One region of the Dehalobacter restrictus DSM 9455 genome, then DNA from elsewhere that is predicted to be linked to it. Evidence: riboswitches for the same ligand, from Rfam matches in the RefSeq annotation. Region 1 holds a riboswitch; each other region holds the start of a gene.

Evidence for each region. Region 1 has a riboswitch for cyclic di-GMP ahead of DEHRE_RS02060 (hypothetical protein). Riboswitches for the same ligand answer to the same signal wherever they lie in the genome.
Region 2: linked by a shared signal. The riboswitch ahead of DEHRE_RS11170 (ArsB/NhaD family transporter) and the one ahead of DEHRE_RS02060 (hypothetical protein) in region 1 are both predicted to bind cyclic di-GMP.
Region 3: linked by a shared signal. The riboswitch ahead of nhaB (sodium/proton antiporter NhaB) and the one ahead of DEHRE_RS02060 (hypothetical protein) in region 1 are both predicted to bind cyclic di-GMP.
Region 4: linked by a shared signal. The riboswitch ahead of DEHRE_RS09360 (beta-galactosidase) and the one ahead of DEHRE_RS02060 (hypothetical protein) in region 1 are both predicted to bind cyclic di-GMP.

What each region holds. Positions count from the first base shown of each region.
Region 1 is NZ_CP007033.1:421,816-430,046, reverse strand. Features, by position in the region: gene DEHRE_RS02075 (ATP-binding cassette domain-containing protein) at 1-303, opposite strand, end outside; gene DEHRE_RS02070 (hypothetical protein) at 300-2,282, opposite strand; gene DEHRE_RS02065 (hypothetical protein) at 2,525-3,001, opposite strand; gene DEHRE_RS14290 (hypothetical protein) at 3,176-3,601, opposite strand; gene DEHRE_RS02060 (hypothetical protein) at 3,864-4,310, opposite strand; cyclic di-GMP riboswitch class I at 4,401-4,490, opposite strand; gene DEHRE_RS02055 (hypothetical protein) at 4,574-5,431, opposite strand; gene DEHRE_RS02050 (M23 family metallopeptidase) at 5,842-7,236, opposite strand.
Region 2 is NZ_CP007033.1:2,320,442-2,328,672, reverse strand. Features, by position in the region: gene DEHRE_RS11185 ((2Fe-2S) ferredoxin domain-containing protein) at 1-80, shown strand, start outside; gene DEHRE_RS11180 (complex I 51 kDa subunit family protein) at 124-1,458, shown strand; gene DEHRE_RS11175 (NADH-dependent [FeFe] hydrogenase, group A6) at 1,470-3,254, shown strand; partial or broken gene DEHRE_RS11170 (ArsB/NhaD family transporter) at 3,251-4,525, opposite strand; cyclic di-GMP riboswitch class I at 4,712-4,797, opposite strand; gene DEHRE_RS11165 (glycosyltransferase family 2 protein) at 4,898-6,073, opposite strand; gene DEHRE_RS11160 (acetyltransferase) at 6,070-6,762, opposite strand; gene DEHRE_RS11155 (DegT/DnrJ/EryC1/StrS family aminotransferase) at 6,779-7,945, opposite strand; gene DEHRE_RS11150 (glycosyltransferase family A protein) at 7,968-8,231, opposite strand, start outside.
Region 3 is NZ_CP007033.1:38,000-46,230, forward strand. Features, by position in the region: gene nhaB (sodium/proton antiporter NhaB) at 276-1,781, opposite strand; cyclic di-GMP riboswitch class I at 1,867-1,958, opposite strand; gene DEHRE_RS00220 (hypothetical protein) at 2,109-2,516, opposite strand; gene DEHRE_RS00225 (hypothetical protein) at 3,023-4,687, opposite strand; gene DEHRE_RS00230 (mechanosensitive ion channel family protein) at 4,776-5,801, opposite strand; gene DEHRE_RS00235 (hypothetical protein) at 5,869-7,113, opposite strand; partial or broken gene DEHRE_RS00240 (4-hydroxy-tetrahydrodipicolinate reductase) at 7,196-7,963, opposite strand; gene ablB (putative beta-lysine N-acetyltransferase) at 8,081-8,231, opposite strand, start outside.
Region 4 is NZ_CP007033.1:1,951,863-1,960,093, reverse strand. Features, by position in the region: partial or broken gene DEHRE_RS15575 (UDP-glucose dehydrogenase family protein) at 1-67, shown strand, start outside; gene DEHRE_RS15570 (UDP binding domain-containing protein) at 143-556, shown strand; gene DEHRE_RS09385 (YveK family protein) at 581-1,252, shown strand; gene DEHRE_RS09380 (CpsD/CapB family tyrosine-protein kinase) at 1,270-2,022, shown strand; gene DEHRE_RS09375 (nucleotidyltransferase domain-containing protein) at 2,019-3,122, opposite strand; gene DEHRE_RS09370 (beta-galactosidase) at 3,211-4,815, shown strand; gene DEHRE_RS14125 (Ig-like domain-containing protein) at 4,883-5,971, shown strand; cyclic di-GMP riboswitch class I at 6,041-6,116, shown strand; cyclic di-GMP riboswitch class I at 6,146-6,221, shown strand; gene DEHRE_RS09360 (beta-galactosidase) at 6,281-8,231, shown strand, end outside.

The DNA.
Region 1 (8,231 bases):
GATCAACTCAAGGTTTTGTTCAACTGTTTTACTCTCGATCAGCGCAAAATTCTGAAATAGAAAACCGACGACAGAGCGATAATACGCCAGTTTTTGCTTATTCGTAGTGTACTCTATTCCGTTAATTCTCAAACTTCCGGCGTCAATCGGCTCTATTAAACCAATCATGTTTAATAATGTGGTCTTCCCCGTTCCGCTGGCGCCAAAAAAACATACGAATTCCTTGTCTTCGATCAGAAAATTATAGTCTTGAAATAGAGTCAGCCCATCAAATTTTTTGGTGAGATTAATTCCTTCAATCATAATACCCTTCCTTTTAGAATTGCCGGTACATTGGCTTTTTCCATCGTACCTGCCTTCTTAGCGATAAATACTGACTCAAGCGCCAGCAAAATGAGTCCTCCCCAGATGAGATCAGCCCCCTCGGCAATCCCCAAAAGTCCTCTAAGCAAAAACGCCAGCATTACGCTCAGCAGAAAAACGACTAAAGTGAGGCGTATCAACCGGATATTCCTGGCAAAAAGCGAGTATCCAAGTACTTTTTTCAGCGCCAGTTCCATAGCGTTGAACTGATACTCAAGTTTGATAATAAAACTGATCAGCGCGATTTCAAGCGCCAGCAAGAAGATCGATAAAATAACGACTAATTTCACATTGCGTAAGATAATCGCCCAATTGTGTTCATAGACATCCAGGGCATTGGATTTGACCCTGATTTGATCTGACAGCTGATACTCCGCGATGAACTGATTGAGGTCCTGTTCGGGGATATTGTACATCGTATCATAGGCATAGTACATATCGTTACCTGCTTGATATTCATCAATTTGTTGAAGCGTATTATTGAAAATTATGATTGGGTTCGCCATTGGTCGGCTTACGTACTTGTTCGGCTGATTATGAATGCCCACAAAACTCATGTTGCCGTCATATACTTTGGTTTTAACGCTTGAAAGAATTTTTTCTCCAAAAAAAGCGGTGATCATTTCTTTCGCAATAAAACATTCCTGAGAATCCTCCGATATACCGGACGGGATCAGAATATAATAATCGTCGTCGGTGCTTTCGACCGTCGCTGTCAAAGCATTGCTTACTCTTGATATTTCTTCAAAGGCGTTTCTATTGATTAAGATAACAGGGTACGGGCTGCTGAAATTAGCTGTTAAATCGTTGTATTGCAAGGAATAGTTTTGAAATCGTTTATAGAATTCTTGATTCATCGTCTCGGTATCTGATATTGTTTTGCCTAGGTGATTATTCACCCTGTAATTCAATTGATAGTAACTATAATCCTTATGTTCGGAGAAGAAGTCGCCTTGCTTATACATCAGATATCCTTGCGTCAGTATGGCGAAATTACTGGATAGGACAATGATGGTCAGTATGGTGGTTATGGTTTTCAGGATATAGTTGGCTGTAAGTAGTCCGCCGCCGGAGCGTCTGGCGGCGATATCTTTTTTAAAGTTAACGCGCAAAACGGCTGCATTGATCAGGGTATTGGCAAGCATGAACACCAGAAAGACCAAGGCCAGGGCTTGAATCTTAAAAAGTACATTGGAATTGGATAATAGGCTTAATATGAACGGCACGCTAATGAACGCGCTAACCAGGATACCGATATCAGCCAATGCATTTCTGCCGAAAACGGCTCTGACATCCTCCCCAAGGGTTATCCGCACCATGATCTCCTTCTTCAGGCTGATGATTTCATAAATCGTCAGCAGCAGGATCAAGCCAAAAACAATAGACCAAACTGCCAATAGATTCAACCAGGTCTCTTTATCGGAACTGAACAATTTAGGGAGTCCGCCTCCGTATTTACCTACCAGGCTCGCTTTGAATAAGCGCATCGCTTCCTGTTGGGATTGATCGCCTATGTAATAACAGTCTTTGAACTTTTCAATCGTCTTAATATTATTGAAATCTGCATATCTAACTTGTGTTTCTCCCATAAAAAGGCTGTTATGCTTTCCTTCAAAAATACCATTGGCTTGCAGGGTTTTCAAGGCATTCGGCGTGCCGAATATCGTTATCTCTTTGGCGTATGCCGAAATTATTGTACTGTCCACAAAGAAGAAATCGACATCGTACGCCTTCCCCGCATCGTTAAAATCCTGGATGACTTCTTTTTCCTCTATAGCGGCTTCCCGGTTAACAAAATCAAAGCTTGACTGGTAATAGGATTCTTGAAAACCATCCAGATAAAGAATGAACAATTCTCCGTTAAAAATAAAGCCAATCGTGATTAACAAGTATATGATTATCAGTTTTATTTTCTTCATAGGACAAAAAACCCTTCTATTATAAATCGTGGCAAATACTGAAAGAAAGAATGCCTCCATATCGACATATCGTAACCGAACCTTCAAACTCCTTATATTATAACTAAACGGAATAACCGTATACTTGATAAATTTGATTACTGAGGCGAGAATAACAACCACTCGAACCCCAATTAAAGGCAAATGCAACATTGGCACATAATAGGGTAAATGCCAATGTTAAAATTGAAATTTTCAACTTTCTACCAATCATTATTCTGCTCCTTAACTATTTGATTTGTTTTAACCGGATTTTTTCCCGATATATCAAATTCATCAAGGGTTAGGGTTCCGTCGTCGTGTTTAATTGCTATCGATACTTTATCATTTCCTTCAATGAAGAATACTGGCATGAAATCACCATTTCTGTGAGTTCCGTCCATCGATAACGAAGTAAGAGCATGTACGCATTTATATCTTATATCAGAACTCAATTCAGCAATACTTTCATCATATACTTCTCGCAAATACACAGGTTTGGCCACATTGGTATCTATTTTCATAATTTCTACAGCCTTATCTTTAAATGCAAGTTCTTCCTGAGATTTATTACTGTCCGAATATGCTGTATTGACATTTACTATTAATAGTACAGCAAGAAATGCTACTCCAAGACTAATGGCAACCCATGAAAATCTTTTATTTACTTTCATAATTAAAATACTTTGTATGATATCCATGTATTTAAATGTATGGATATCATATCTCCTTACATTTATTAAGAAAATATAGTGTATATAGTAAATTAGTTTTCCCTGTAGTTTCAAAAGGAGTATTGACTTAAGAAGTAGCTCCATTTCATATTTTACCAACGTCTATATGGGGGCTTCCTACTAATTAATACAAACTAAACCTTAATAACTCTCCGTTGTACTGTAAACAGTGCCGGACTCCGTGCCGCCTGGTCCACTGACTGCATAGTACGTTGCCACTCTGTACGTACCACTGTAAACCGTATAGGTTTGTGATATGGAAGCAGAGGATGATGCGGAAGTTGTTGACCAACTTGCTACCGTTGCCCATGATCCACTTGAATAACGCTGGAGAGTTGATGTAAGTTGAATGCTCGTGCCCGAAGGCGTCTTTTGCACATAACCATTGATACTGGCTGTTCCATTAGAAGAAATCGACAATGTACTGCTTGCCTTGTTAACGTAGACATACCTCACCCCTATTGGAGATGTGAGCGTAGGGCTTTCATTTGCCGCAAGCAGCGGTGCTGAAAACGAAAACAGGAGCAACATGCAGATTCCAAACGATACAAGTTTTTTTGTTAACATAAAAATCCTCCTTTAATTTTGTTACTATGACAATAGAACAAATCAAAGGAGGATTTTGTGACATTATTTGGATATTTTTTTGTAATTATCTCATGAAATTCTAAATTGTTTGGACCAATATAACTCTGCAAAAATGAACCGTCGCATACTAAAAATGCTCGGCCTCTTACGGAAAACAGAAAAGAAAAACCGGGAATTGCCCCGGTAAGTAGCTTGAAACTGATGTTTGTCGTATGAAAATGTTATAAATGTGCGCGCAGCCCTATTTTTTCTTGAGATAAAACATATTGATCGCATCGAAGGTAATATCCTTCGATTTGTATTTTGTTCCGTCAATATCTACAATGTCATTTGCGTAAACAAAAAAGCTGATTGAGCTACTGTCGTTGGAAAAATTAATGTAAAGGAGGGGTGCTTGTATGCTATCTGTGCATTTGATAAAAGAGGCTTTGTTGAATAAGCTCTCCATCTGATTGATGATTTCTGGGTCTGTGATATGGACAATACTGTTGCTACTGCTACTGACTATGTCATGAATACTGATGCTTTTTGTATTTTTAATCTTTAAAGAAATATTATCTTTATCTTTAGAAATCACATTTTCCCCTTCATTTAATGAATTAGTATTCCCGCATGCCGCCAAGATGATTACCAGTATAACCAGGAAGAGAATACCACATAAAACCTTGTATTTTTTTGTTTTAATCATTTCCCTTTTATCTCCAGAAGGTTTTAATAATTACAATGGCGTATGAACAATCATTAATAAAATTCATGGTTTATATATTGCTCTAAATCATTCGGCAGCCAGGCTGTCATTGTGCGGATAAGCACCTTAGACCCTACGGCTTTGCGTCCCTGTCTTTGGACAGGTTTGCCCTTTATCGTTCATATTCTAAAGAAGAGCTGCTGACTTTGATGACCCAAGATCATCACTGTCCAGCTGAATATATAAATAAATATAAGATAGTATTATTTCTCCCGGTTGATATAGTCTTTCCCGAAGGTTTTATAAACGATTGTCCTTCCATCCGGTGAAACGATCATTCCTGCCGGACGGGGTAAAGCCTTGTCTCTAATAATATAGGCGTTCGTAGCCACATCATAAACGCACAGGCGTACTGTTCCCTCAGTTGTCCTCCCCCACGCTTCCCAGTCGATCGGTTTCTCAGTTGCTGCCGCAATGATCCAATGATATTGAAAGTCCATATCTGCTATATTTTTAAATTCAAAAAAAATGATTTTATTTTGAGCATAGCCAATTACCCCCAAAGCCCCCGGAGAGCCGTGGTAATCATCCTGGTACGCAAACTCGCAATAATCATCGGAGTCTCGTCCGGGACCAACAAAAACCTGGTCATCCCCAAGATAGGTTTTTGCTGTCACTTCGTTCTGAATATTGTATGTAATGACAGCACTGCCCTGACGCTCCTTAAAATTATCAAAGGCCCCAAAAATGATGTTGTTGTCGTCGGCCCAGCAAGCACTATACACTCCCATAAAAGGCAAATCTACTGCCTTTTCCAAATTCAAGTCGGTTAATGTACACTTTTTTGTATTATTGTCCACGAGAACTACTTTACCGGTACGGGGATTGGCAATGGCATCACAGGCTTTATATTGTTGATTTTTCTGTTTCCAGTCCTCAAATAAAACCTTATTGCTAACCTGATTATTTTTAATTGACACCAGAGCAGTGCTGTCCACCATAGAATAACTATCAATATTCTGAATAAACAAATTTCCGAAACCGCCTTCGGATGGATATAGTTTATCAGCTTTTTTAGTTTTGAGGTTATAGCAATAGATCCACGGGTCCGTATTATCCATATTAGTGGCCAAATAAAGGAAACGATCATTATCCAGGAAACGTATAGGGTTCCAAATTACTCCCTGAATACCGGTAAATTCTTCGGTAATGTAGTTTGAAGATCGATCCGTTAACTCGGGGTCACTTTGGTTTTCCAAAGTAAATCCTTTGCTGAATGTTCGGGACTCCTGATTAACGGTTTGATCAGGAGGAACCTGTTGTGTGGCAGGGGCGCTATTACAACCCGAGTATAATAATAATGCAATGAGTATAAATGGAATAAGCACTCGTCTCAATAACTGCACCAGCCTCTCTTTTTTATTGAAATGATACAGGGGAAACAAGCTAAAAGCTCATGCCGGTCTCCCCTAAATATCATTCAGATAATACTTATTATTTTAAGGTGTATAATAGAATACTTACAACTTTTTTAGAATCGGTTTATAGCGTTATATGGATTAAGACAGGATAGTGTATCCTCATTTTCTCCAAATAAGCCAATTGTGCTGCCGGAATGAACTTCAAAGTGCACATGGTTTCCACTGGAGTTCCCTACCGACCCCTGGGTTCCCAGAGAACTGCTCCCTGCTGTCACGTTAACACCAGATGGATAGGTCGGTCCAGTTACCACACCATTGTTTTTAATATTTATTGTTGCCATGTGAAGATAGGTATACGTATATGATGCATCAGTTACACATACTTGGCTTCTAGTAGAGCCATTGTTATAGTAGTAATAGACAGACCCTGTAGCCATCGTATAGATTGTAGGATTTGTACCGCGATTATAGTCGATTCCTTCATGCGCACCTGCTTGGCTCTTGGACCATGTTCCCCATAAGTTGCCACAGGTATAAGTGGTTCCTGATACTCCGTATAGCCTGTTATATCCCTTTACAACAGCTGCTTTTTGGTTATCACGAACCGTCTGGCTCACATGAGTCCCGGCATCTTCATGGAACCAATCGTACCCATACCCTCCGGGAAAACTAACATATCGATATGTGTTTCCTTGCAGAAGAGGATCCGGTTCTTCCTGATATTGAACAGTAAATTTACCTGTGTTGATAGACTGGGTATTTTTTATTGAATTCTTTTTCTCGCTAATATCAGCAAGTGCATAAATGTTGTCGACAGTGAACTGATAGTAAGCCTCGATATATTCTTTCAAAGTTTCATCACTTTGTTCTAAAATACCATCATAAGAGTAGAAATCTTTCAAGAGCGTTCTGGCATCACTGAGAGTGATATTTCTAGCCTCAAGAGCTGTAGCCTGTTCTGGTGTTGGGGCATAAACATTTGCATTTGCAGCAGCTTCTTCATCGTATGCCAAATAGTCGCCATAGGTCCAATTGCTGATATCAACATTTTCAAGCTCAGGGAAAAAGCTCTTATAAAGAGATATGTCGCTTTCAGAGATCCTCCATGTTTTCTCTATTTCATTATAGTCCCCTGCGTCCATGTCCTTGATTTCTTCGTTACTATACCCGTGACTTTTAAGATTTTCTTTCTGTAATTTTTCTAAAGGATTTGTATCGTGCACTTTCTTCATATCAATTTTTGGAGTATTGATATTCATTGATCTTGGCAACACTATGGCAGTAAGAAGATCACCCGTAGTAGTATTTGGGGCAATGGACTTATTTGAATCAGTATTGGTGGCATCGAGTGCAGCTACGACATCTGCTGGCATATAAGTAGTCTGATCCACCTTCGTTGACGGAAATGGCGTGTTAGAATCATCATTTGCAGCAAAAATACTTCCTGGGATACCGATTAATAATAGGGTTGCGCAGAGAACCGAAATAACACTTTTCTTTAACATATTTATACTTCCTCCTTTATATAGCAGTTAATCTTAAATTTACATTCGCTTTATAATCCTGTATAATTTTGATACGGGCTCTTAAATATCTACCGATCATGATCGTTTGGATGGTTCAAGATAGGGGAGATATGCAAGGGCCTTTTATTTGTCAGACAACGCTATGCATATTACAGTCTATATTTAACAAATATACAAAACACTGGACTCACCCCCCTGCATAACAATTTTTCCTTAATAAGTCTCCGTTGTACTGTAAACCGTGCCTGATTCCGTACCGTTTGGCCCGCTCACTGAATAGGATGTTGCCACTCTGTACGTACCACTGTAAACCGTATAGATTTGTGATATGGAAGCCGAGGACGATGCGGAAGTTGTTGACCAACTTGCTACCGTTGCCCATGATCCACTTGAATAACGCTGGAGAGTTGATGTAAGTTGAATACTCGTGCCCGAAGGCGTCTTTTGCACATAACCATTGATACTGGCTGTTCCATTAGAAATAGACAGTGTACTACTTGCCTTGTTAATGTAAACATAATTCACCCCCAGTGGGGATGATGTGTTCGCCTCCGCCGCAAGTAGCGGTGTTGAGAATGAGAATAAGATTAGCATGCAGATTCCCAGTGATAAAAGCTTTTTGGTTAACATAAAAATCCTCCTTTATTTTGTTTCTATGACAATAGAACAAATCAAAGGAGGATTTTGTGACATAATTTGGTTATTTCTATATATTTATATTAGTTTCGTCTGAATCCGGGTCAAAGTAAGTGGGTGTATGATGTTACCACCAATTGCATTCTTGCATCTGTTTTACTTTTTTACATTACGACTACCCTACTGTTGTGCCTAGTTACTGATTTTTCTTCAAGATTGCGGCACCCATTTCAGTATTACATAGTATCTTCCATAAGTAGATCCCGACATCTCAGGCTTCCTAACCCTTGATTTTCTAACAAAAAGGGGCTATTACAAACGAATAAATTTTTCGTCTG
Region 2 (8,231 bases), 1.0 Mb from region 1:
GGGAAATTATTGAGCAGCATATTAAAAACGGCAAAGCAGTTGAAAGTCTCTCTTTGGAAATAAACTTTGACCGGGTGTAAAAGCGGGCGCAGATTACAAAGTACGTAAATTTATTTGGAGGCTATGATGTCAGAAACAGCAAAGAATCTGAAACAGTACCGGATTGCCCTGCGCAATTGCGGTCTGATTAACCCGGAAAATATCTTGGATTATATTGCGGTCGGAGGCTATGAGGCCTTGGGAAGAGTGCTGACAACAATGTCCCAGGATCAGGTCATAGACGAAATAAAAAAATCTGGGCTGCGAGGCCGCGGCGGAGGAGGATTCCCCACAGGTCTCAAATGGGAAATTACAAAGAATCAAGAAAACAAGGACAAATATATTATTTGCAATGCAGACGAAGGTGACCCCGGGGCTTTCATGGATCGGAGCATTCTGGAGGGCGATCCTCATTCCGTTTTAGAGGCCATGGTGATCGGTGGCTATGCGATTGGCGCCGCCACCGGATTCATTTACATTCGGGCCGAATACCCGTTGGCAATTTCTAGGCTGCAAATTGCTTTGCGGGAGGCCCGAGAATTGGGCTTCCTGGGCAAAAATATTTTCAACACGTCTTTTTCCTTTGATATCCAGTTGAAATATGGAGCCGGGGCTTTTGTCTGTGGGGAAGAAACAGCGCTCATTAACTCCTGTGAAGGAAAACGCGGTGAGCCAAATTTTAAACCGCCTTATCCTGCGGAAGAAGGATATTGGGGCTGTCCGACCTGTGTAAACAATGTGGAGACGTTTGCCAATATTTCTCCGATTATCCTCAAAGGGAGCAGTTGGTTCGCTTCCATTGGCACTGAGAAAAGTAAAGGGACCAAGGTTTTTGCGCTGGTCGGTAAAGTCAAAAATGTTGGCCTGGTCGAAGTCCCCATGGGAACAACCTTGCGAGAAATTATCTTTCAAATTGGCGGAGGTATCCCCAACGGCCACAAATTTAAAGCCGTTCAAACAGGGGGGCCGTCCGGAGGCGTGATCCCGGAGAAACACCTGGACATTCCTTTAGACTATGATAACCTGCTCAGTATAGGGTCCATGATGGGATCAGGGGGCATGATCATCATGGATGAAACCGATAATATGGTCAATATCGCCAAGTTTTACCTGGAGTTTACGATGGATGAATCCTGTGGACGCTGCACGCCCTGCCGGATCGGTACCAAGCGGTTATATGAAAAGCTGAATCTCATTACCCGCCGCAAAGGAACGATGGCGGATTTAGATGCCATCAAACAGCTCGCTTACATGGTTAAAGGTAGTTCGCTCTGCGGGCTTGGGCAGACTGCGCCCAGCCCGGTCATCAGTACCATGAAATATTTTTGGGACGAATACCTGGCCCTGATCAAAGACATCGACCATCCTCAGGGGGAAGGCCATTATCAAGCAAAGAATAAAATTGGTCTGGAATCATAAGGAGGCTAACCATGACCCACGTTCAACAAACGCATCCTGCTAAAAAAATGATTGATTTTAAAATTAATCATCAATATCTACGGGTCCCTGAAGGCATCACCATTTTGGAAGCCGCCCATAAAGCAAGAGTTCGGATTCCAACTTTATGTCATCTGGATTTGCATGATATCAAAATGGTCAATCAGACGGCTTCCTGCAGGGTCTGCATGGTTGAGCTAATCGATGAGAAGACAAACCGGAATAAACTTGTCCCGGCGTGCGTAACCACCATTACGGATGGAATGGAAGTACTCACGCATACGCTTACAGCGATTACAGCCAGAAGAATGGCGGTTGAACTCCTGTTATCGAATCATCCCAATGAATGCTTTACCTGTCCCAAAAACGGAGAATGTGAGCTTCAGGCCTTAGCTGCAGAATTAGGGGTTCGGCATATCCGCTGGGAAGGTGAACGGATGAATTATCCGAAGGACGTATCCAGTGAGGCGATCGTCAAAGACGCCAACAAGTGCATTTACTGCCGGCGTTGTGAAACGATGTGCAATAAGGTCCAAACCTGCGGTATCCTGTCAGGGATCGGCCGCGGATTTGAAGCCTTTGTTGGCCCTGCCTTTAACATTCCGATGGTAGAGTCTTCTTGTACTTACTGCGGTCAATGTGTTCAGGTATGCCCTACAGCAGCGCTTACGGAAATTAATCATACCGATAAAGTATGGGAAGCTTTAAATGATCCGGATAAATATGTGATTGTCCAAACTGCTCCGGCTATCCGCGTAGCCATCGGAGAAATATTTGATATGGAACCAGGGACGATTGCAACCGGCCAGCTTGTAACCGCCTTAAAGCGTATCGGATTTAACGCAGTTTTCGATACGGATTTTGGAGCGGACTTGACAATTATGGAAGAAGCCTCAGAACTGATCTACCGTCTGCAGAACAATAAAACACTTCCGATACTTACGAGCTGCTGTCCGGCCTGGGTCAAATTTATTGAGCATCAGTTCCCTGAATTGTTGGAAGTGCCTTCCACCTGCAAGTCACCGCATATTATGTTCGGTACAATCGTCAAAACCTATTATGCCGAGAAGAATGGCATTGATCCGGACAATATCGTGGTGGTCTCCGTCATGCCCTGTATTGCCAAGAAAGCCGAGGCCAAGCGTCCGGAACTAACTAAGGATGAGCATAATAACGTCGATATTGTCGTCACGACCCGGGAACTTGGCCTAATGATCAAGGAAGCCGGTCTGGATTTTATCAATCTGCCTTCGAGTGAATATGACAAACCATTGGGTGAAACCACAGGAGCCTCAGTGATCTTCGGGACCAGCGGCGGGGTTATCGAAGCTGCGCTCAGGACAGCTTATGAGTGGCTGACCGGTGATGAATTACAGAAAGTTGAGTTCGAGCAGCTCCGGGGAGATGGAGGCTTGCGAAAGGCCACAGTTCAAATCGGCGACAAGATGCTACGGATAGGCATTGCCAGCGGGCTCGGAAACGCCCGGACCCTGCTTGAGGAAATCAGAGACGGTAAGAATCAATACGAAGCCATTGAAATTATGGCTTGTCCCGGAGGCTGTGTTGCCGGAGGTGGGCAGCCCTACCATCACGGCAATTTTGAAATTGTCCGCAAGCGTCAGGAAGCCATCTATCAGGAAGATAAAAATAAAAAGATCAGAAAATCTCATGAGAATTCAGAAATCCAAAAACTTTATCAGGAATATCTGGGCCAGCCTTTCAGTGACACTGCCCATAGATTGCTTCATACTCATTTTGAAGAGAGAGAAAGAATCTAATAGTACCGCAGCAAAATATACGCCGAGGCGATCACAATGGATAGAATCATGAACGGAAATCCGATCAGGAAGTATTTTTTGTAGCTGATCGTATAGCCGTTTTTTTCGGCAATCCCTGAGACAATGACGTTGGCCGAGGCACCGACAATTGTGCCGTTTCCGCCCAGGCAGGCGCCCAGAGCCAGAGACCACCAGAGCGGCTGGAGCTGTTCTGGGGTCAGCCCGCCGAGGACCCTGATTTTTTGAATCAACGGAATCATGGTGGCCACGAATGGAATATTATCGACGAAAGCTGAAAAAATAGCGGAAAGCCAGACAATCAGCATCGCCATGACGACCGGTACACCGCCGGTAAGCCCAAGGCTCCATTCAGCAATCTTATCCAGGACGCCGACTTCGACCAATCCTCCAACTAAAACGAATAATCCGGTAAAGAAGAAGATCGTCGGCCATTCAATCGCCAGAAATACCTCTTCCGGTTCCTCATGGCTCAGCACCATGAGCAGCATGCCTCCGGCCAGCGCAATCGTAGCGGTCTCAACATGGATGACGGCGTGCAGCATAAAACCGACAATGGTCAGAGCGAGCACGGCCAGGCTTCTTTTGAGCTGGGCTCAGTCTTTAATATAGTCGTATTCATTTTGCGACAGCAGCAGGGCGATGGATTCCTTATCGGTCTTTAGCTTTTGGCGATAAAGAAAATAAAAGCCCAATAGGGTAACAGCCAAGATCACAATCGTCACAGGTGCCAGGTTCACCATGAAATCCATAAAAGTAAGCTCTGCCGGTCCGGCAATCATGATATTCGGCGGATCACCGATCAGGGTCGCGGTTCCCCCGATGTTGCTGGCTAGAATCTGGGTAATCAAAAAAGGTATTGGGTTTAATTTCAAGGTTTCAGCAATCACAATGGAAACCGGAACGACCAGCAAAACAGTCGTCACGTTATCCAGAAAAGCCGATAAAACGGCAGTCAGTATAGCCAAAGAGATCAGCAGTCTGATTGGATTGCCTTTGACTTTCTTGGCGACCCAAATAGCCAGAAAGCCGAAGACACCGGAACGTCTGGTCAGATCGACAATGATCATCATGCCGATAAGTAAGCCCAGCGTATTCCAGTCGATGTGTTCCACAGCAGTTTCCTGCGGGAATACACCCAAAAGAATCAGGAGACAGGCACCGAGGGCCGCGGCGACAGCCCGCGGGATTTTCTCCGTTACGATTAGTGCATACGTAGCTACAAAAATAACAAGGGTCAGAATCAAGGTCATGAATCGTGCACCTCCATCATTAGTGTGGTCAATTTTTATTGGCCTAACCGGTTAGAATATACCAAAATAGTTGAAATAAAAAAGAGCAGATCCATAAAAGGAACTGCTCTTCCCTGAGAAGTTCAAAATCCTTGTAGTCTGGCAATCCTGTCAGAATATCCTGGAAATGCATTTGGATTCCATTCATTTTGTATTGCATGCATTTCAAATTCCCTGATTTAGACCCATAACTTTAGCGTCCTTCACTTTCGTGAAGTTTGCCCCAACACATTAAAAATCATATTATATTTTATTTGCAAATCTGAAAAATCCTGATCAACTGGATTGTGTCCAGAAAAGAAGTATAGCATCTCCGTTCATATTTTGTAAAGATCAGTTCGATCTTCTCAAATAATATTCAAAATTCTCGAGTGCCCAGGCATCATGGTACAAATTCCCTTCCCGGGATGCAGGGTCCAAAAGTGAAGTGCAATAGGCTGTTCTTTTTCCATCGGCTAGCTCTTGAAATATTTCGAGGTATTTCCATTTGGCCTTTTTGGCAAAGCTTTCGTTACTGTTGGCTTGCTTGGCCAGCATAAAGCAGGTTTTTATGCTTCTGTTCAGCGTGCAGAGGCTTTGGGCCTGACACTTGTCACAGCCGATGAACTGGGTCATATCAATTTCCACGGTCGTGACAAAGCCGACTTTGAAAGGAGTATAATGCACAATCCTTGGTGATAATTCAGCATCGCCATACCCGCATTCCTCATTCCAATAACCGATCCGGTCAATGAGCTCAGGCCGTAACCCCTGAAGACATCCCGGAATAAAATCCATGATTACATCAATGCCGGCATTTCTCAGCTGAAGATAGGATAGATCATTCTTGACCTGAGGAATGACGGGAGGGAGAAATCTCGGATAAGGGTTATCCCGCATGGTTCCTAAGAGACCCACTTCCGGAAAAGCTTCAAATATTTCCATATACCTGGTCAGCCAGTTTTTGGTCTTGATATAGACATCGCTGTCAATCGTGAAGAAATACTGGTTGGGCTTTCTCTTTCTGAGGTTGTAGTTCAGGACATAGATCGGCCCCCGGTTAACCTTCAAGCGTGTTTTGGATTTAATTCTTTTGTCCTGAAGGCTTTTGATATAATTCCAGGTATCATCTTTGGAGTTGCAGTCGATGATATGCATTTCAAAATCTTCGTCTGAATCCAAAATCTTGTTTAGGTTCTGCATGGTAAGCCCGAGACGGTTGAAGGTAACATAGCTGATAAAAGGAGGAGGGGAGGTGCTGTCTGTCGGGTTCTGTACAGAAGGTTCAATGATTTCTTCCAGGATCCCAGGATCTAGAATCTGTTGAAGGATGGTGGCGTCGTCTAATTCTTCCCAGTCAATGTTTTTTGGAACCGCTTGTTGAGAAATTTCCGCAGTAGGGGTGTCAGCGGCTTCCTGAACAGGGAAGGGGCTGACGCGTTTTTGCAGGGCAGAGGCTTGAGCCTGATTAATGGCTTCAAGAACAAGCTGTATCGCAGTTTTGATCAAAATAGAAGAAAGTTCCTTCATATCATCAGTCCTTTAGGGGAATGGGTTTCAACCAATTCTTTTAAATGTTTAACCGGTCGGGCAGGGACACCGACGGCCGTGCAGTATTCCGGGATGTTGCGAGTGACGGCAGCACCAGCCCCGATGATGCTCCACCTGCCAATCTCTTTTTCGGGGATCACCACAGTTTTGGAACCGATTTCACAACCTTCATGGACCTGCACGTTTCCGGCCAGGGTGACGTCCCAGTATAAAGAGGAGTAATCCCGGACAGCCGTATCGTGGCCAATCCTGCAGCCCGGATTTAAGGCTACGTGACTACCTATCCTGACATCCGTCGACAGAAAACTGTTCCAGCAGATGATATTGCCGCAGCCCAATTGAACGGAGTGGCTTATTCGGGCAGCGGGATGAATCAGGTTGGCAAAATATAGCTGAAAACAGGACAGGCTGGCGATCAGACGGTATTTATCCGTCGGTCTCGCGATCGCACATACAATCCAGAGAGGGTGCCCTGTGTTTTTTTCGAGCCAGTCCAGGTTGCCCAGAACAGGATAGTCATTAATAACCTTTCCTTGTTTGGCCGGAGTTTGGTCGATATAGCCCAACAGGTTCCACTGCTTTTTTTCTGTATTGATATCTTCAACGAGCTCGGTAGCTTCCCGGCCAAAGCCGCCGGCTCCAAAAATGATGAGATCTTTTATAGCCAATGATCACACGCCCAATTCAATTGAAAATTTCGTTGATTTGCTTTTTATTTTTAATTTTTATTTCCCTGATGATGCCGCCTATTTTTTGAACGTCGGACGCTGACATTCTGCCGTGAAGCGGCAGAGCCAGAACACTTTCTGCGACTTTGTTGGCTGTGGGTAGATTGTCTGCGGAGGAGGAAGGAAGACCTTTAAAACACTTAAAATTGCTGCAGAGCGGGTAAAAATATTTTCGGCAAAAAATATTGAAGCTTAACAATCGGCTATAGAGCTCGTCCCGGGAGATACCGTATGCGGTCGGATCAACCCGGATAACAAAATACGGATAATTGGCTGTAATTTCTTCAGCCTCCTGGGAGACGGTTATCCCAGGGACATCAGCCAGCACTTGCCGGTACAGGTTGGTAAGATATTTCCTTTGGGCTATTTCAGCTTCCACTTCTTTTAAGAGCAAAATGCCGACAGCAGCCTGCAATTCGTTCAGTTTGCCGTTTATACCCGGTTCGTCCACACTGTAGTCTTCTTTTAGACCAAAATTTCTCAAACACTTGGCTTTCTGCTGGAGGTCCTGATCCCGAAAGATAAGTGCACCGCCTTCGACGGTGTGAAAGATTTTGGTGGCATGAAAGCTGAACATGGTGATATCTCCATAGGAGCCGACCGGTTTATCCTTTATTTTCACACCAAAAGCGTGGGCCCCGTCATAAAGTACTTTCAGGTTATGCCTTGCTGCAATCCGGTCAATCTTTTCGACCTCGCACGGATGGCCGAAAACGTGTACCGGCAGGATGGCAGTGGTTTTATTCGTAATCAGGGACTCGATACGGTCGGCATCAATATTGAACGTGGCTTCTTCAATGTCGCAGAAGACCGGCGTAAGATGATTCCAGGCCAGCGCGTTGGCCGTAGCGGCAAAGGTAAACGGGGTGGTGATGACTTCCCCGGACAGATCCAGGGTTTTGCATGCAATTTGCAAGGCATTCGTGCCATTTGCAAAAACCGATAAATATCGGGTGCCCAGGAAAGCAGCCAGTTTTCTTTCCAGTTCTTGGACCATCTTTCCGTTATTGCTGAGCTGCCTGCTTTGCCATATTATTTCGAGCATGCTGTAAGTCTCCGCCAAGTCTGGCAGCAAAGGTTCGGTAACATAGACCGGTTCAGAAAAACCATCATTGTTTATCATTTTTTTCTCCCCTGGCAAATATTCAGTTGGCTTTGGATGCATAGAATTGAAAGTTTTCGGTTGCCCAGTCAAGATTGTAGGTTTCCTCCGCAGTGGAGTTACAACTGAATAATGAAGTGCAGTATGGGGAACGGGCACCGCTCTGCAGATCCTTAACTGTTTCGTCAAATTTCCAGTGGTATTGTTCTCGGAATAATTTATTCTGGTTTAATTTCTCGTAGATGGTAAAACAGGTTTCTCCGGTTTTGGTCTCTCCGTTTTTTGACAGACGGCAGAAGGATTGACC
Region 3 (8,231 bases), 380 kb from region 1:
TGAACCCTCTATCTTTTGGAGAATAACTTGCAGCAAAACGCAATTCTTATATACGGCCTTCTTTATATCTGAAACAATAAGCATCTTGCCGCCTTTTAGTTGTTCTTCAAAAGATCGAAGAATCTCACTTTCTCCTGCCTCAGTTAGATATTTTTCCGAAGACTTCCTAGGTTCTTCTAATAGCCATAAAAGAGAGAGTCCGCATAGGACACCCCCTTTTGCTTGATAAGTGATGTAACATTTTATGATTCGTTTTTAAATTAGATACTTTTGGATTACAACAGGTACATTGTTGCCAGCACACCTGTAAGAGACATAACGATGGCGTAAGGCAGCGCCAATTTTACCATTTCCAGGTAAGACAGGCGAATCAGCGGAGCCAGAGCAGACGTCAAGAGGAACAGAAACGCCGCCTGACCGTTTGGCGTAGCAACAGATGGGATATTTGTACCCATATTAATGGCAACTGCCAGCTTGTTGTACTGCTCCAGCGCAATACCTCCGGCTTCAAATGCTTGCTGTGTTTCAGTCATATATACCGTAGCAACAAATACGTTGTCACTGATTGCTGAAAGGACACCGTTGGCCGCAAAAAAAGCGACAAGCTGATTCTGTCCTTCCATGTTCAGTACCCATTGAATAATCGGCGTAAACAAATGCTGGTCATGAATAACCGCGACGACGGCGAAAAATACGACCAGCAGCGCAGTAAACGGCAGCGCTTCTTCAAAGGCATGACCAATGCGCTTTTCTTCAGTAACCCCATTGAAGGCTGTAAGCAGGATAATAATCATCAGACCAATAATGCCTACTTCCGCCAGGTGCAGCGCCAGGGAGAAGATCAGCAGAACGCCGCACAAAGCCATAACAATCAGGCGTACACGTCCTCGCATATTTCTGACAGCATCTTTGGCCTTTACATCATCTTCCATAACCTTTCGTACCGACTCAGGAAACTGGTAGCCGTACCCCCAGAACTTAGTAACTTCAAGGATAATGGTGGTCAGAAGACCAACGATCAATACCGGGATAGACACAGGGGCGCATTGTATAAAGAAATCTACGAAATCCCATTTCATGATGGAGCCAATCAACAGATTCTGCGGTTCACCAACCAGCGTTATTGCTCCGCCCAGCGCAGTGCCCACCGCGCCATGCATCATAAGATTACGCAGAAAACCACGAAACTCGTCCAGATCCTCATGATATTTCTCATCAACACTATGATCGTGATTAATGTCATACTCTTCGTATACTTTTTCACTGGAAGCAAACTTATGGAAGATGTTATAGAAACCGTAGGCCACGGCGATAATCACCGCCGTTACGGTCAGCGCATCCAGAAATGCGGAAAGAAACGCACCCAATACAGCGAACAGAAATGAAAGCGCGACTTTAGAGTGTACTTTAGTAAGGAGCTTGGAAAACAGGTACACAAGACCTTCTTTCATAAAATAGATCCCGGCGACCATGAACATCAGAAGAAGAATAACCGGCAGGTTCGTTTCAACTTCACTATAGACCATTTGAGGGCTAGTAAGTCCGAGCACAACGGCTTCGATTGCCAGAAGCCCACCGGCAGGAAGCGGATAACATTTTAACGCCATTGCCAGGGTAAAAATGAATTCGACAATCAACACCCAACCGGTAACATACATACCGGCGGTATACATCAAAATAGGGTTCAATAACAGAAAAGCAAGAATTGCTCTTTTGTACCAGTCCGGAGCGTGACCCAGAAAATTTGCTTTGAATGCTTGTCCGATGCCCATTTGTTTCATATGTACCATCCTCCCAAGTGAAAATAAAAGACATAAAAAAGAGAGTAATCCAAAATGGAACTACTCCCCCCCAAGAAGTTCAATTACTTGCAGCCTGGCAATCATAGCAACTTACAAGCAGCCTTAGACCCATAGCTTTAGCGTCCTTCACTTTCACGAAGTTTGCACCAACTCGTACAACTTTATATTGTTATTTTTGCTTAAGCTTATACATTATAACAAATAAATTTTCTTTTGAATACCCTGAATATATCCATTTTATGCTGAATTGTCCAGTTATTTATCTTAAGTATTTTGCTTTTTAATATGATCCTTTAGCCAATCAGGCTATCTCTCATCCTTTGGAACATGAAAAAGAAAAGCGACATGGTTAGCTCCACCATTACGTAATTGAACAAAATCTTGTTCCCCTTGACAATCCACACTCGTCAACGTCTTTATTCCAATCTCATCGTCTGAAAGCGTAAATATACCTACTATATATAAATCGCCATATTTAACTGCGATTACATCACCCGTCTCAAGTTCGAGCCGGTCCTTCGTATTGGGGTATAATAAATGAGCCTCAACATTGTTTTTAGCGATAACCCCCATATAGTATTTCTTGCCGCACATAAATTCCCCAAAAGAAATCTTATTCTCCGGATTTTGTATTGCTGCCCGGGCATATTCATTTGCTAAACTTGCACGTCCGGATTTAACCGCGCCTAGTATCTGTCTTTTCCATTCTTCCATTCGAAGACCTCCTACTTGCGTTTAATACCGATAGATCTCATTTATTATTATACTAAAAAAAAAGCAATGCTCAAATCTTTATGATTATGCAAATTCCTCATTTTCTAATAAGATAGCCAGAAATATTACAGTTGTTGATAAGTCTACCTCGATACAAATACCCCAGCTTGCTTAAAGACACATTTATTCCAAAATTTTTAGCCATGGAAAGGCTATATTCTGTAACAAAGCCCTTGCATTTCAATTGTTTTTCTAGTTGGAATATTAATTCGCTTAATATGTTTTTTAAAACAGTCACACTTTATTTGAAATGTAACATTTAATTAAAATTGTTATTTTGCTTTTGTTATGCCAAGTACACAGTACATCCTTATTAAGCAATAAATATAGCCCAAGGCCCTTGTCCCAACGGTAAATATGATGTTGTGGAAGGTCGGCCACTCAAATAATAGGTAGCCTCCTCTCCATCAGTTCTTTCACGTCACGGACTTTTGCTCCGACTAGGGCTAGTTAGTCAGCAGCTTCAGCCCAGTCGCCTTCACAATGGCGTTGCCGTTCTCAGCGTCCACCGTCCGAATGCTCACGCGGTCACCCTCGTTCACCAACACCACACTCTCGCTCTCGGCCACCGAGATTGCAAAATAAACATCATCCGAATCAAACAGCAAGTAATAAATGCTGGTGCCGTCGATGACAGCCACCCTGATGTCCTGCACTACCCCCTCAGTTCCACTCGTCACAATCGGCACCTCGTCGATCAGCCCGTTCTGGTTGAGCAGCCGAACATACTCCAGCTCACACTCCGCCACCGTCGAACCTGTCGCTACGATGTTGTACTTCTGGACATTGACCATTGCGTACATCTTGACGAGCGCAGCGTTGTCCTTAAGGGCAACAAAATAGGTCGGTTGCTCGGAGATGTTAAGCAACAGCGGGAAGGTCGCGACGTACCCCAGGTGCTGCACCACGCCCTGGGCAGAGTTCATCGCTGAGAACTCCTCTGCACCTGCGCAGGAGTAATACCTCGTCTCTTTCGTGCGTTGGTTGCTAAGAATAAAACCGATGTTGCTCTGATCGCCTGTGACCGAGGTAATACCGGTATAGACATAAACATCATCGTTCTGAGCAATATAATTGTAGCCGTCCGTAGTGACGGTCACGCCCTTCTGCCCGAATAAGGAGTTTAAGATGCCGCTGGAATACTTGCCGTGGTAGTCGTACTGCTCGATGATGAGCTCGGCCGAGTAGACCTGGTCGACCCAAGTTGGCACGTCTTTATAATAGGTGGACTGGCCTGTCACCGCGTCGACTAGGACTGCGCCGTCGATATCGGTGCCGCCGAATAATCCAATGGTCTTTTCGATTTTAGGGCAGATCCAGTAGGGATGCCCACCGTCGTCAATTTCGAAGTGGGGGGTATCAAACATATAGGTTGGGAAGTTAAATCGCAGATGGCGGTTGAGGTTGCGGGAGAAATGCTCTGCGTTGGTGTATTTGATGCCCTTGTCAATCCGCACAACGTCGACATTTTGGGTTACCATGTCGATAATGATGTAGGCAGGGATGCCTTCGGCGCGATTACCAAACCATTTAAAGATATCACCATAGGCAAGGGTGGCGACCCGCACCGGCTGATTTTTGTAGTTCATCTGGGTGTAGTCGTTAACCACCTCAAACTGACTAACCATGTCGGCAAGTTCCCCAAGCTTGCGGTCACCGAGGCGCTGGGCAGAGGTCTTGTCCAGCATGGGAATCTGATCGTAAGCAATTTGTTTGACCTCGGCTGCGAAGTCACCCGTCACTACCGGCAGAATCTCGGAATAGGCACTAGCGCGTAGGATAACACTGGAGATAATGCCCCCCAAGATGAGCACCGCGACCAACCCTATGCAGATAAAGGCGGGGACAATGCAGGACTTTTTAAACGCTCTTAAGGTGGATTTAATGTCAATTAACTGATTTGCCATACCTTTAGCTATTACCGTAACAAGGCAGAAGATGACAAGGCAGATGCACAGGAATATGTATAAATCAGTATTGTGAAAATTGAGGGCGGGCAGCGCGGCATAGAAATAGACCGCCGCAAAGACGATGGTGACGATCAGTGCTGTTACTAAAGATGGCAGCCGCTTGTACGGCATTTTATTAGTTTTCCTAGTTCGTCCATTCATATATATAACCTCCATTTTCTAATCTTATTAGATAAACTAGAACTTTAAGAACTTTCCTTTTCTTAGTCTTTCTGAAATGAGGCCAGTATTATTTACTTTGTTCCAAATAAATACTGCGGCTGGGGAATGCGACCGAGACATTCTCTTGCTCCAGAATTTCCATTATTTTATAGTTTGCATTCTCTTTAACACGAAGATACTCTTGCCAGGAAGTTGTTGTTGTATAAAAGTAAAGAAAGATATCTAAACTGCTCTCATTGAACTCATTAAATCGAACTATGATCAATTCCTTATCCACGTCTTCATGTTTATTTAACATCGTACTGATTCTTTCCACACAAGTTTGAATCTTATTTCTGGGTGTGGAATATGCGAGCCCCAGGTTAAAATTTATTTCTCGCTTCCCCATCTTGGTCCAATTTGTAATTGCTTCATTTGCCAAAGTGGAATTTGGAACAGTAACCAAAGCCTGAGCAAAAGTTCTGATTTTAGTACTGCGAAAAGTAATATCTTCTACTACCCCTTCGACACTGGGCGTTTTAATCCAGTTCCCAATTGTGAAAGGTTTCTCAGTTATTATGACAATTCCACCTAAAATATTCTTGATTGTATCCTGAGCTGCAAGGGCAATTGCTAACCCACCTAATCCCAGACCTGCTAAAAACCCCCCCACATTATATCCACACTCACTGGCGATGATACTTATGACCAATATTACAATAACAAATCGGAGAAGTTGAGAGATAAACGGAAATAATATCCTGTCTACTTCTATATCAAACCGTTTGGCTATTTTAATAAAAAAGGCGGATGAAGTCGATGACAAATTATATAGACCCCATCCGATCAAAATTATTATTAGAGAACGGAATATCTTGATAAACAGAATATAATAATTGCTGTCGAATGGTAAAAACATAAGAGCATAATAAATACCAATCACTATAAATAAAACTCTTATAGGCTTTTCAAATGATAATAAAATATTTGATACTATATCTACAGGTGTTTTTTTAACGATTTTTAATATTATTTTAAAAAGATATTTTGAAAAGATCTTACGAAAGATAATAAAAAAATAAAAATTGCCAAAGATATTCCTATATTCCGGCAAAGTTCACTATTTAGATTTGCCATTAGTTTTATAGCCATAATTGGCCTCCAAACATTATGCTAATTTATTAATCTTTAGATAAATTCTCCATCATCTTTACCCATATACGTTGCGTTTCAATAAATTCTTCATAATGTTTTTTCACATTATTATTGTATTTCTCCAGTTCAGCCAAAATGTTTATAAACTCTTGCAGTCCAAAATAAGTGCATATTCCAGGTAGAACTTCTTTAAGTTGTTGGCGTATTTTTTCAATTTTTTCCTCATAACAATGCTGCTGTGTTATATAAAGTAATAATGGTTTGTATCGAATCCACCCAATACAGGCATTGTAAAAACGCCGGACAATTTGTTCATTATCAGCTTTGATAAACTTTAACCGGATTGGCAGCACCCCTTCTAAAAGATGATTGTAGGTAGAGAAGCCATCATGGAATGTATAACAGGGCACTTTCAAAACCTTTCTTTCACTTAAGCAAGTACTTAGGAAAGTATCCTCTCCTCTAGCTCCTGGAGGGTTGTAGAAAGGAAAGACCCGATGCGGATCGGTAAGATTGATGCCTAGGTTCCCGCCAGAAATAAATTTAGCATGATTGACTTCCTGAACCTCTTTTGTTTTATTGCTAACTAATATGGTCGTATCCGCATATGTCACTCCGCCATTGTTCATCACTGTCTTGATGTTATCCCAGTTTAGAATGTCGTTACTTATAGCCTCAATAAATGAACGAAAGTCTGTCTCTGTCATCGTATCATTGTATTCCACAAATGGTATTGGTGATATATAACCGCAGTGATATCCATGAGTTAAGTCCGCTTGTCCAATGTTTTTAATATGGGTTGAAAGAACATGCTGACCTCCCCAGACAGCATTCTTTTGAGTATTGGTAACCGCCACTGGGTATTCATCGTCATCTAAAAAAATCAAATAATCCATATCATTCTTTATGGCGCTGTAAAGCACAGCGTTACGCTGAGAGGCATAGCCTTTTCCAAAAATTTTCCCCGCTTCTGTATGATTGATAATATTTTCTTTAATCAGATTTTCTATTTCTTCGTTTATATCTCTCTTCCCAATATATATAGCACCGTCAATATTCTCGGCTAGTTCCGGGTGCATGTTGATGTAATCTTTTTTATTAGTTTTATTATAAGTAAGATCATACGCTACAAAAATATTTAATAAGATTTTATTGTTATCCACCAGACCAGATTCTTTCCAATTATGAATGTAACTTCTCAGTACCTTTTGAAAACTCTTTCTGCCGGTTGCAAAACCAATTCCTATTTTTAGACATTTTCCCTTATACAAAATTACACCTCCTTTTGTTCCAAAACAAATACTGGTTATTAATTTATCTACTATTTTTTATCCCAACATTTTGCCCATATAATCATAACAACTTTTTACTCTTGGCAAAATCTAAGGATACAGCTTCCTCCATAGTGTATATACCCTTTTCTTTCCCCATCAACCATTTCGCTGCGTATATAGCCCCATGTCCAAAAGCCGACCTACTGATAGATTCATGAGTAATTCAAATGGTTTGATGAGGCAACCCGAATATCACTTCGTGTTTACCGACGATGCCCCCTACTCTCATGGAGTTCACATGTTGTTGTTTATCGAGACCTAGATCTTCAGCAATTCTTAACGCTGTTCCCGATACGTCTTTTTTTTCACGGAAATGTTCTTCGATTATTTCTATATCGGCGTTGGGCGCAATAATTTGAAGCACTTTAGAAGCCTCAATCAAGAAATTAATGCCTAAAGTTATGTTTGGAGAATATAATACTGCGGTTTTTTTACCTAGTTCATACAATTTATGCAGATGTTCCTCGTCGTATCTGGATATAGCAGAAACAATCCGAGTTCCCTGAGAAGCTGCTTGATAGTAGTAATCTACTGCACTAACTGCGGCAAAATCAATGATCACATCTACTTCATGAGATATATAAAAAGTATCAGGGTCAATACTTGCTATGGAATAAAACTTTCCTTCGTCATGATTGAATCCTAACAAGTAACTTGCATAATCGCCTTCGTTAGCCAGCGATTTTCTCATTACCCATTTTAATTCGCACATTTCATCCTTTATGATTTCCTGAGCAACTATAGCTCCTGTCTTGCCAAAGCCAAATAAACCAACGCTAATTTTCATTTAGCATCAAATCCTTGTTGATTGTTTTTATATATTTAAGTGAGAAATAAATTAATTCATAAAACCTCGACCCCAATAAAACACTTTTAAATTGTTCGTTTTCAAGTCTTTTACGCATTATTTTTTTAATGCCTTTACCCAAATATTCATATCCTCATAGCCGCCAGAAATATTGCAGTTGTTGATAAGTCTACCTCGATATATATATCCCAGTTTGCTTAAAGACTTATTTATTCCGAGATTTTTAGCCCTAGAAAGGCTATACGCT
Region 4 (8,231 bases), 1.4 Mb from region 1:
TTTTTTGCATGCAGGTCCGGGATACGGGGGCAGTTGTTTTCCAAAAGATACAAAGGCGTTAGTGCATATTGGAAGAGAGTTTGGCGTTGATATTTCAATTGTAGATGCTGTAATTATTGCGAACCAATCTCAAAAGTTACGCATGGTTGATAAAATCATCACAAAAATGGGGGATATTCAAGGCAAGCGGATTGCCGTCTTAGGACTTGCTTTTAAGCCAGGGACCGATGATATGCGGGAGGCTCCTTCAATTACGATAATTCATGAGTTGCATAAAAGAGGGGCACGTCTTTCTGTTTATGATCCGATTGCAATGGAGAACGCCAAAAAAGTTGCATTTCTGAATTTGGATCTTGATTATGCCGAGAATGAATATGCAGCTATAGCAGATGCTCAGGCTGTTGTCCTGCTTACGGAATGGAACCAGTTTCGGAGTATGGACTTAGCTAAGATGAAAAGTAAAATGAACGGCAATTATTTCTTTGATTTCAGAAATATTTATGACAGGAATGAGCTTGAAACGATAGGTTTTATATATGACGGAGTCGGAAAATAATACGTTATTGAAAGGAAGATATACGTGGAAATTAGAAGAATCATCGATTCAATCAGTCGCAAGTGGTGGTTATGCGTTGTTTCTGCGGTTTTATTTGGAGGAATGGGATGGTTTTTTCATATTTTCTTATCATCTCCAACGTATAACGCAGATACAACGCTATATGTTCTCAATCGTGATAGAGTGACGGCAGGTGAGTCTTTGAGTTATTCTGACATCACGATGGGGAAGGAATTTCTTAAACAATATTCCGGGATTTTTTATAGCCGCTCTGTAGCTGCTGAAGCCGCTAGGAAGCTGGATCAATATAGTCTATCTGCGGGCACAATTTCCTCAATGGCGAATTTATCAATCAACGAAGACTCGGGTTTATTAAAAATCAGAGTGACTGCATATGATGCGATAATGGCTGCATCAATCGCGAATGTAATGGGAGAAGTATTTTCGTCAAAAGTTAAAGAAATCACAAATAGTGATTTTATCGGGATATTGGATAAAGCTCAGGTTTCTAATACGCCAATCCCGGATAACGGCATTATAAAAATGATTCTATGGATCGTTGCAGGAGAAGTTTTTTCCTTGGGAATTATTTATTTGTTGGAATATTTTGATACAACCATCCGTTCAGTTGAAGATATTGAAAATAATATCGGGGTTCGTGTCATTGGGATTATACCCGAGCATGATCTTCAATAAAGAGGAGAAGTAATATTATGCAGATAAAGACTTTTAATGTGTATGATAATGATAATAATGCGGTCAGGGACGCTTATGAAATGCTTACAGCCGGTCTTCTCATTAACAATAATGGAAGAAGTAAAACGTTTGCTTTATTGAGTTGCAAGCCAGAAGAAGGAAAAACTTCGCTTGCGATTAGTCTTTCGATATCCATTGCACGCTCTGGGTGGAGGGTGCTTTTCGTTGATGCAGACATGCGTAAACCGACGGCTGCAAAGAGGTTGAATGCTGAAGCGCAGTTAGGCTTGTCAGATTATCTTGAGGGGAGAGGTCGACTAGAGGAGGTAATCAGCAACACGAATATTCCAAACCTAACCTATTTATCCTGTGGAACAGACTGTTCGAATCCGATCGAAAAGTTGTGTGCAGTACGCTTTCAGAAGTTATTCGAGCAAGTAAAAATTGAGTATGACTATATAATTTTCGATACGCCGGCGCTAGAAAGCGTTTTTGACGGAGCAATAGTCGCGTCAAAAGCAGATGCAACTATGCTGATTGTAAAAGCGGGATTCACTTCGAAAAAAAGTCTGCAACGGGCCAAAGAACAATTGCATGGCATTAATGCCAAGTTGATCGGGATTGTTCTGAATAAAGTCAAGAAGCGTGATTATAAAAGATACTACAGCTCTTATAATTATTTCTTTAATTCCAATCGATTTTTGAAAAAGGCAAAAAAGCAATTTAGGTCATTAAATAAGGGAATATCTAAGGATACAGCAAAGGTTTAATACCGAAAATGTAGTCCGATTTTCCGTAGAAAACGTGCTTTTGATCGTAAAGGATGAACGATTTTTAAGAGCTTATTGTATATGGAGCTGTTGGAGATAACAAGTTTTATCTTTTGGAGCAAATACTGATAACCATTAATTTTTTTTTCTTGATCTCTATCGCTGCTTATAATCATTTCCTCTTTGTTCATGATATTCTGAATGATTATCACTGAATTCTTGGTCGAATTTAATTGATAGTTATCAGGAAGATGTAATCCTAAGTATAATCGGCATGTATCCATTAAATAATAGTAGAAATCCAAGATTGCCATTGACTTTAAGGTTTGTTCAATGTAGTTTATATCAATTTGATTGCGGTAAGAATTAAAAAATAGAACGAAATCTGATAGAAGACGAAGATTTGCATTAGAGTGTTTTAAATGCCTTGCTGTGTGAATAACAGCATTGATCAATTCATCCTCCGGAGATAAGCAATAAAATTGGAATCCGGCTACCGTTTGAAGACGCTTGTCTTTCCAGATATGATCTACCCAGTCGCTGTTGTCGATTTTTTGCATATATTTGGGATGCCAAAGGGTTCGGTGAAGCTCAACGGCGAATGTACCCGCTTTTATCATATCGATATGCATATGATCAGGATCATTGTAATTTAGTTCATTCGGCTTATAACCTAGAGAAGTCATCGCTTCTATGCATTGATTCATCTGTTTTTCGTTGATTAATACATCTAGATCATTCATCGAACGTAGTTCAGGCCGAGCATATTGTTCCTTAAAGACAAGTCCTTTAAGTGATATAGCTGTTATGCCATTGGTCTCAAAAAGATTAAAGATTGTTTCTATCGTTGGAAGCATCATCAACTGACGTGCGGCAGTCACAACCGTTTTCTCTTTCCAATGAGTCAATACATTGTGATCGATTTTTAACAAATCATTATGTTGATAAACAGTCTCAAACAGAAATGAAGAAACACCTTGTAGTCTGGCTTGATTATAAAGTTCAACGCCATCAACGGAGGCAAGTAATTCCTTATCTGGTATTTCACCGTTAATAAATACTCTTAGCAGATGAAGAAGCAGATTATACACACTTTTCATTATTTTCCTCCGATGACAAAATATCTCTTTTATATTATATCATATTTCTTATATTTGAGATTTTTTTATAAAGTAAGGGGATTATATTTTGAAGATTTTAACAAAAAAAATATTTTATTTATTGTTGTTCTTTCTTATTTTTTCCACAGGTTTTCCTGCCTTTGGATTTAGTGAACAAAATTCAGCAAAAATAATATACGATTCGCAAAACGATCTTCTTTGCTCTTCTGTATTAAAATCAGAGCCTGATGTTTCGGTTAAATCTGAAATAACTATAGAGATTGATATAGTTGCTTTGGCATACAGAGACGAAGAACCCATTTTAATACGTGCATATCCTGAGCTTAAAATCGAAACAGATACGACGATAAGCGGTAAAAAAACGGGATTTTTTCATACCCAAAAAATAGGGGATAAATGGTGGGTGATTGCGCCTAATGGGAATGGATTTATTGCCGTCGGAACACAGAGAATGACATATAAAGGAATTTACTCAGAGGCATTGGGTTATTCCCCTTATGAACAGAATGTAAAAAGCATCTATGGTTCTGAGGAAGAATGGGCAGAAAATACTGCGGAGCGGTTAAACAGTTGGGGATTTAATCTTCTGGGAATAGATTCAGCACCGTCTTTGAGGTATCGTGGACTAGCGCATACGGTATCATTTGGATTCGGGAGCAGTTTTTCTAAATACGGAGAAGATTATGTAATATACGGATTGGACGCAAGCAATCATTGTTTTCCGAATGTTTTCAGTCCAAAATTTGAGTACTATTGTGATGACTTAGCTAGAAAGGTGATCCAAGAAGATCAGAATGACCCATGGCTTTTCGGCTATTATCTGGATAACGAACTTTCCTGGTGGGGCCAAAGTTTTGATACGACATACGGACTTACGGACTTGGTCATAAAAAAAGATAAAACCCATACGGCAAAGATTGCCTTGATCAACTGGCTGCAAAATAGATATGGAAATATTAGTAGTTTGAACAAGGCTTGGGGGACAGATTATCCTTCATTCGAGACACTTGGAAAAATGACCTTATTTACCGGAAAGAACCAGTTGGCCATCAATACGGATAAAACAGACTTTGAAAAAGCGATTATAGAAAAATATTATACGATAACAACAGGGGCAATAAAGAAATACGATAAAAACCATATGATATTAGGCAGCAGAAATGCATGCGGAACTGAGAAATGTTATGATTTGGTATGGGGTATCGGCAGAAATTATACGGATATAAGTACGTTTAATTACTATGGAAAAGTTGACCTGCAAGCGGAAACAGCTTATGACCAAATAAAAGTGAATGGTGTTTATCAGAACGTTGAGCTCAGTGAGATATTTGCACAGATTTACAATAAAGCAAAGCAGCCAATAATGATAAGCGAATGGTCTTTTCCGGCGTATGATAGCGGACTCCCGTGTACCGTAGGGGCTGGGATGCGAGTAGATACGCAGACGGAGAGAGCAAAAGCTTATGAAATATATCAAAAAGCATTATTCAATATGCCATTTCTTGTCGGTTCTGAATTTTTCATGTGGGTTGATCCTCCGGCTGAAGGATTAACAAAATCTTATAAGCTAGATACAAATTACGGACTAGTGAATGAAAAGGATGAACCTTATGCTTTGGTTACCAGTGTAGCGAAAGCAACAAATGGTAATGTGTATTCTCTTAGAAATTAAAGATAAATCATAATTATGATGGTCTTCGTAAACCAATCGTATATTTAGAAAGGAAAGCGATAGGATTGTGATTCTGAAAAAGGCACTGGCAGTATTATTGACGGTATCTCAGATACTGTTAACCTTCAGTTCGGCCTCCTTGGCCGGACTGGATGATGCGTCAAATAATACGGTATTTGTATATGACGACGATTTTTCTGGATATGCAACTGGAAGTGATGGAATGCCTAATTGGGTGACCAATGGGTTTTCATGGGTAATTAATGACGGTTATTTTAAGAATGACTTGGTGAAGAAAAGCTTTGCATTGCTCAACTCGCCAACTGGCGCTGAAGTATCCTTCGAATCGGAAGTGATGATCAAATCTTCTAATGGTGATAAGTATAAAATTGCAGGAATAGCTGTCTATACAGATCATGAGAATTACTGGCATTTAGCCTTAGTTGAGGCACCGGACAAGAATACTCACTATGTAGAACTTGAGGAAATGATTAATGGCAAATGGTGTGCCGAGTCAAGGGGAGATACAAAATTAGAAACAGGAACTTTGCAGCCAGGTGGCTTACATTGGGACTATAATCACCCTTATCGATTAAAAATAACTCTAAATGAATTGAGTATTACGGGTGCTGTATATGAATTGGATGGCTCTTTGATTTGGAAAACAAAATATCTATTTAAACCTGATAATTGTGTTAAAACAGGTATCCCCTCGCTAACGACAGCTGCCTTTGAAGCGCAATTTGATAATGTTAAGGTGAATATTACAAAAACTGTCGCTGATGAGAATCCAAATACAAGTTTGGACGACATAAAGGTGACAAATATTAAAATAAGTCCCGAGGAGTTATTTATCAAGGTCGGTCAGACCCGGAAGTTAGAAGCGTTAATTATACCTACAAACGCTTCTAATAAAACAATAAATTGGACGTCAGATAACCCGCAAATAGCCTCAGTTAATGATGGAGTGGTCAAAGGCTTATCTCCAGGAACAGTTTTCATAAGGGTTAGTACAGAAGATAAGAGTATATCAGATACTTGTAAAGTGACAGTTACTTCGTTTAGCGTATATTTATTCGTGGGTTTATACGTTTTAATTGTTGGAATCATTGCTTTACTTATTTTTAGATATATTAGGACAAAAGAAAAAATATAAAAAACACTATTGACTAAATAATGAAGATATGATAGTTATTAATTAAATGAATATCGGACAAAAACTTATTACTGACAATGGCAAACCTGTTGAAAAGCAGGGACGCAAAGCTAGAGGGCCTGTAAAATGGCAGCCAGTTACCAAAATTAAGTTTTTTGTTTTTGTCTAACTTATTACTGACAATGGCAAACCTGTTGAAAAGCAGGGACGCAAAGCTATAGGGCCTGTAAAATGGCAGCCAGTTACCAAAAATAAGTTTTTTGTTTTGGAGAGGGACAGAATATGTACATTTTAAGAAAAACAATCAAAATGTTAATCACGATAAGCCTAATATTAGTTTTAGTGGCACCAACAACACTAGCTGGAAGTGAACCCAGTGTAAGCAGTCAAAGATTGCAGGATGATTTCTCCGCCTACGTTGCTGGAAGTGATGGTAGCCCTCAGTGGATCACTGACGATATATCTTGGGAAGTAAATAATGGTTGTTTCGAAAATAATTCATTGAAAAAGAGCTTTGCTAAATATGATTCTACCGTTGGGACTGATTTGACTTTTGAATCTGAAGTTACTATTCAAGTATCGCAAGGGGATAAGTATAAGTCGGCGGGGATATCAGTTTATTCAGACAATAATAATTATTGGTCGTTAGCACTTGTTGAAGGGCCTGAGGCTAAAAATGAAATGCATTATATTGAACTTCAAGAAATGTTTAATGGGCAATGGTGTGTGCAAGATTATGGGGAGACAAAACTAAAAGTTGGTTCATACGTAGGAGATGGAATTGAGTGGAAATATAACCAGCCGTATGTGCTCAAGATAAGTTTAAATAATAAATCAATTACAGGGGTAGTATGCGAGTTAGATGGTAAAAAAATATGGGAGAAAGAATATATTTTTTCTTCGGAGAATTGTACAAAGAAAGGAATTCCTGCTCTGACAAGTGCGGCCGTAGAAACAAAGTACGATAACGCAAAATGCACAATAAATAAAAAAGTTTATGAAGTTAATGCAGTTAGCTCATATCCTGAGCTTAAAATCGAAACAGATACGACGATAAGCGGTAAAAAAACGGGATTTTTTCATACCCAAAAAATAGGGGATAAATGGTGGGTGATTGCGCCTAATGGGAATGGATTTATTGCCGTCGGAACACAGAGAATGACATATAAAGGAATTTACTCAGAGGCATTGGGTTATTCCCCTTATGAACAGAATGTAAAAAGCATCTATGGTTCTGAGGAAGAATGGGCAGAAAATACTGCGGAGCGGTTAAACAGTTGGGGATTTAATCTTCTGGGAATAGATTCAGCACCGTCTTTGAGGTATCGTGGACTAGCGCATACGGTATCATTTGGATTCGGGAGCAGTTTTTCTAAATACGGAGAAGATTATGTAATATACGGATTGGACGCAAGCAATCATTGTTTTCCGAATGTTTTCAGTCCAAAATTTGAGTACTATTGTGATGACTTAGCTAGAAAGGTGATCCAAGAAGATCAGAATGACCCATGGCTTTTCGGCTATTATCTGGATAACGAACTTTCCTGGTGGGGCCAAAGTTTTGATACGACATACGGACTTACGGACTTGGTCATAAAAAAAGATAAAACCCATACGGCAAAGATTGCCTTGATCAACTGGCTGCAAAATAGATATGGAAATATTAGTAGTTTGAACAAGGCTTGGGGGACAGATTATCCTTCATTCGAGACACTTGGAAAAATGACCTTATTTACCGGAAAGAACCAGTTGGCCATCAATACGGATAAAACAGACTTTGAAAAAGCGATTATAGAAAAATATTATACGATAACAACAGGGGCAATAAAGAAATACGATAAAAACCATATGATATTAGGCAGCAGAAATGCATGCGGAACTGAGAAATGTTATGATTTGGTATGGGGTATCGGCAGAAATTATACGGATATAAGTACGTTTAATTACTATGGAAAAGTTGACCTGCAAGCGGAAACAGCTTATGACCAAATAAAAGTGAATGGTGTTTATCAGAACGTTGAGCTCAGTGAGATATTTGCACAGATTTACAATAAAGCAAAGCAGCCAATAATGATAAGCGAATGGTCTTTTCCGGCGTATGATAGCGGACTCCCGTGTACCGTAGGGGCTGGGATGCGAGTAGATACGCAGACGGAGAGAGCAAAAGCTTATGAAATATATCAAAAAGCATTATTCAATATGCCATTTCTTGTCGGTTCTGAATTTTTCATGTGGGTTGATCCTCCGGCTGAAGGATTAA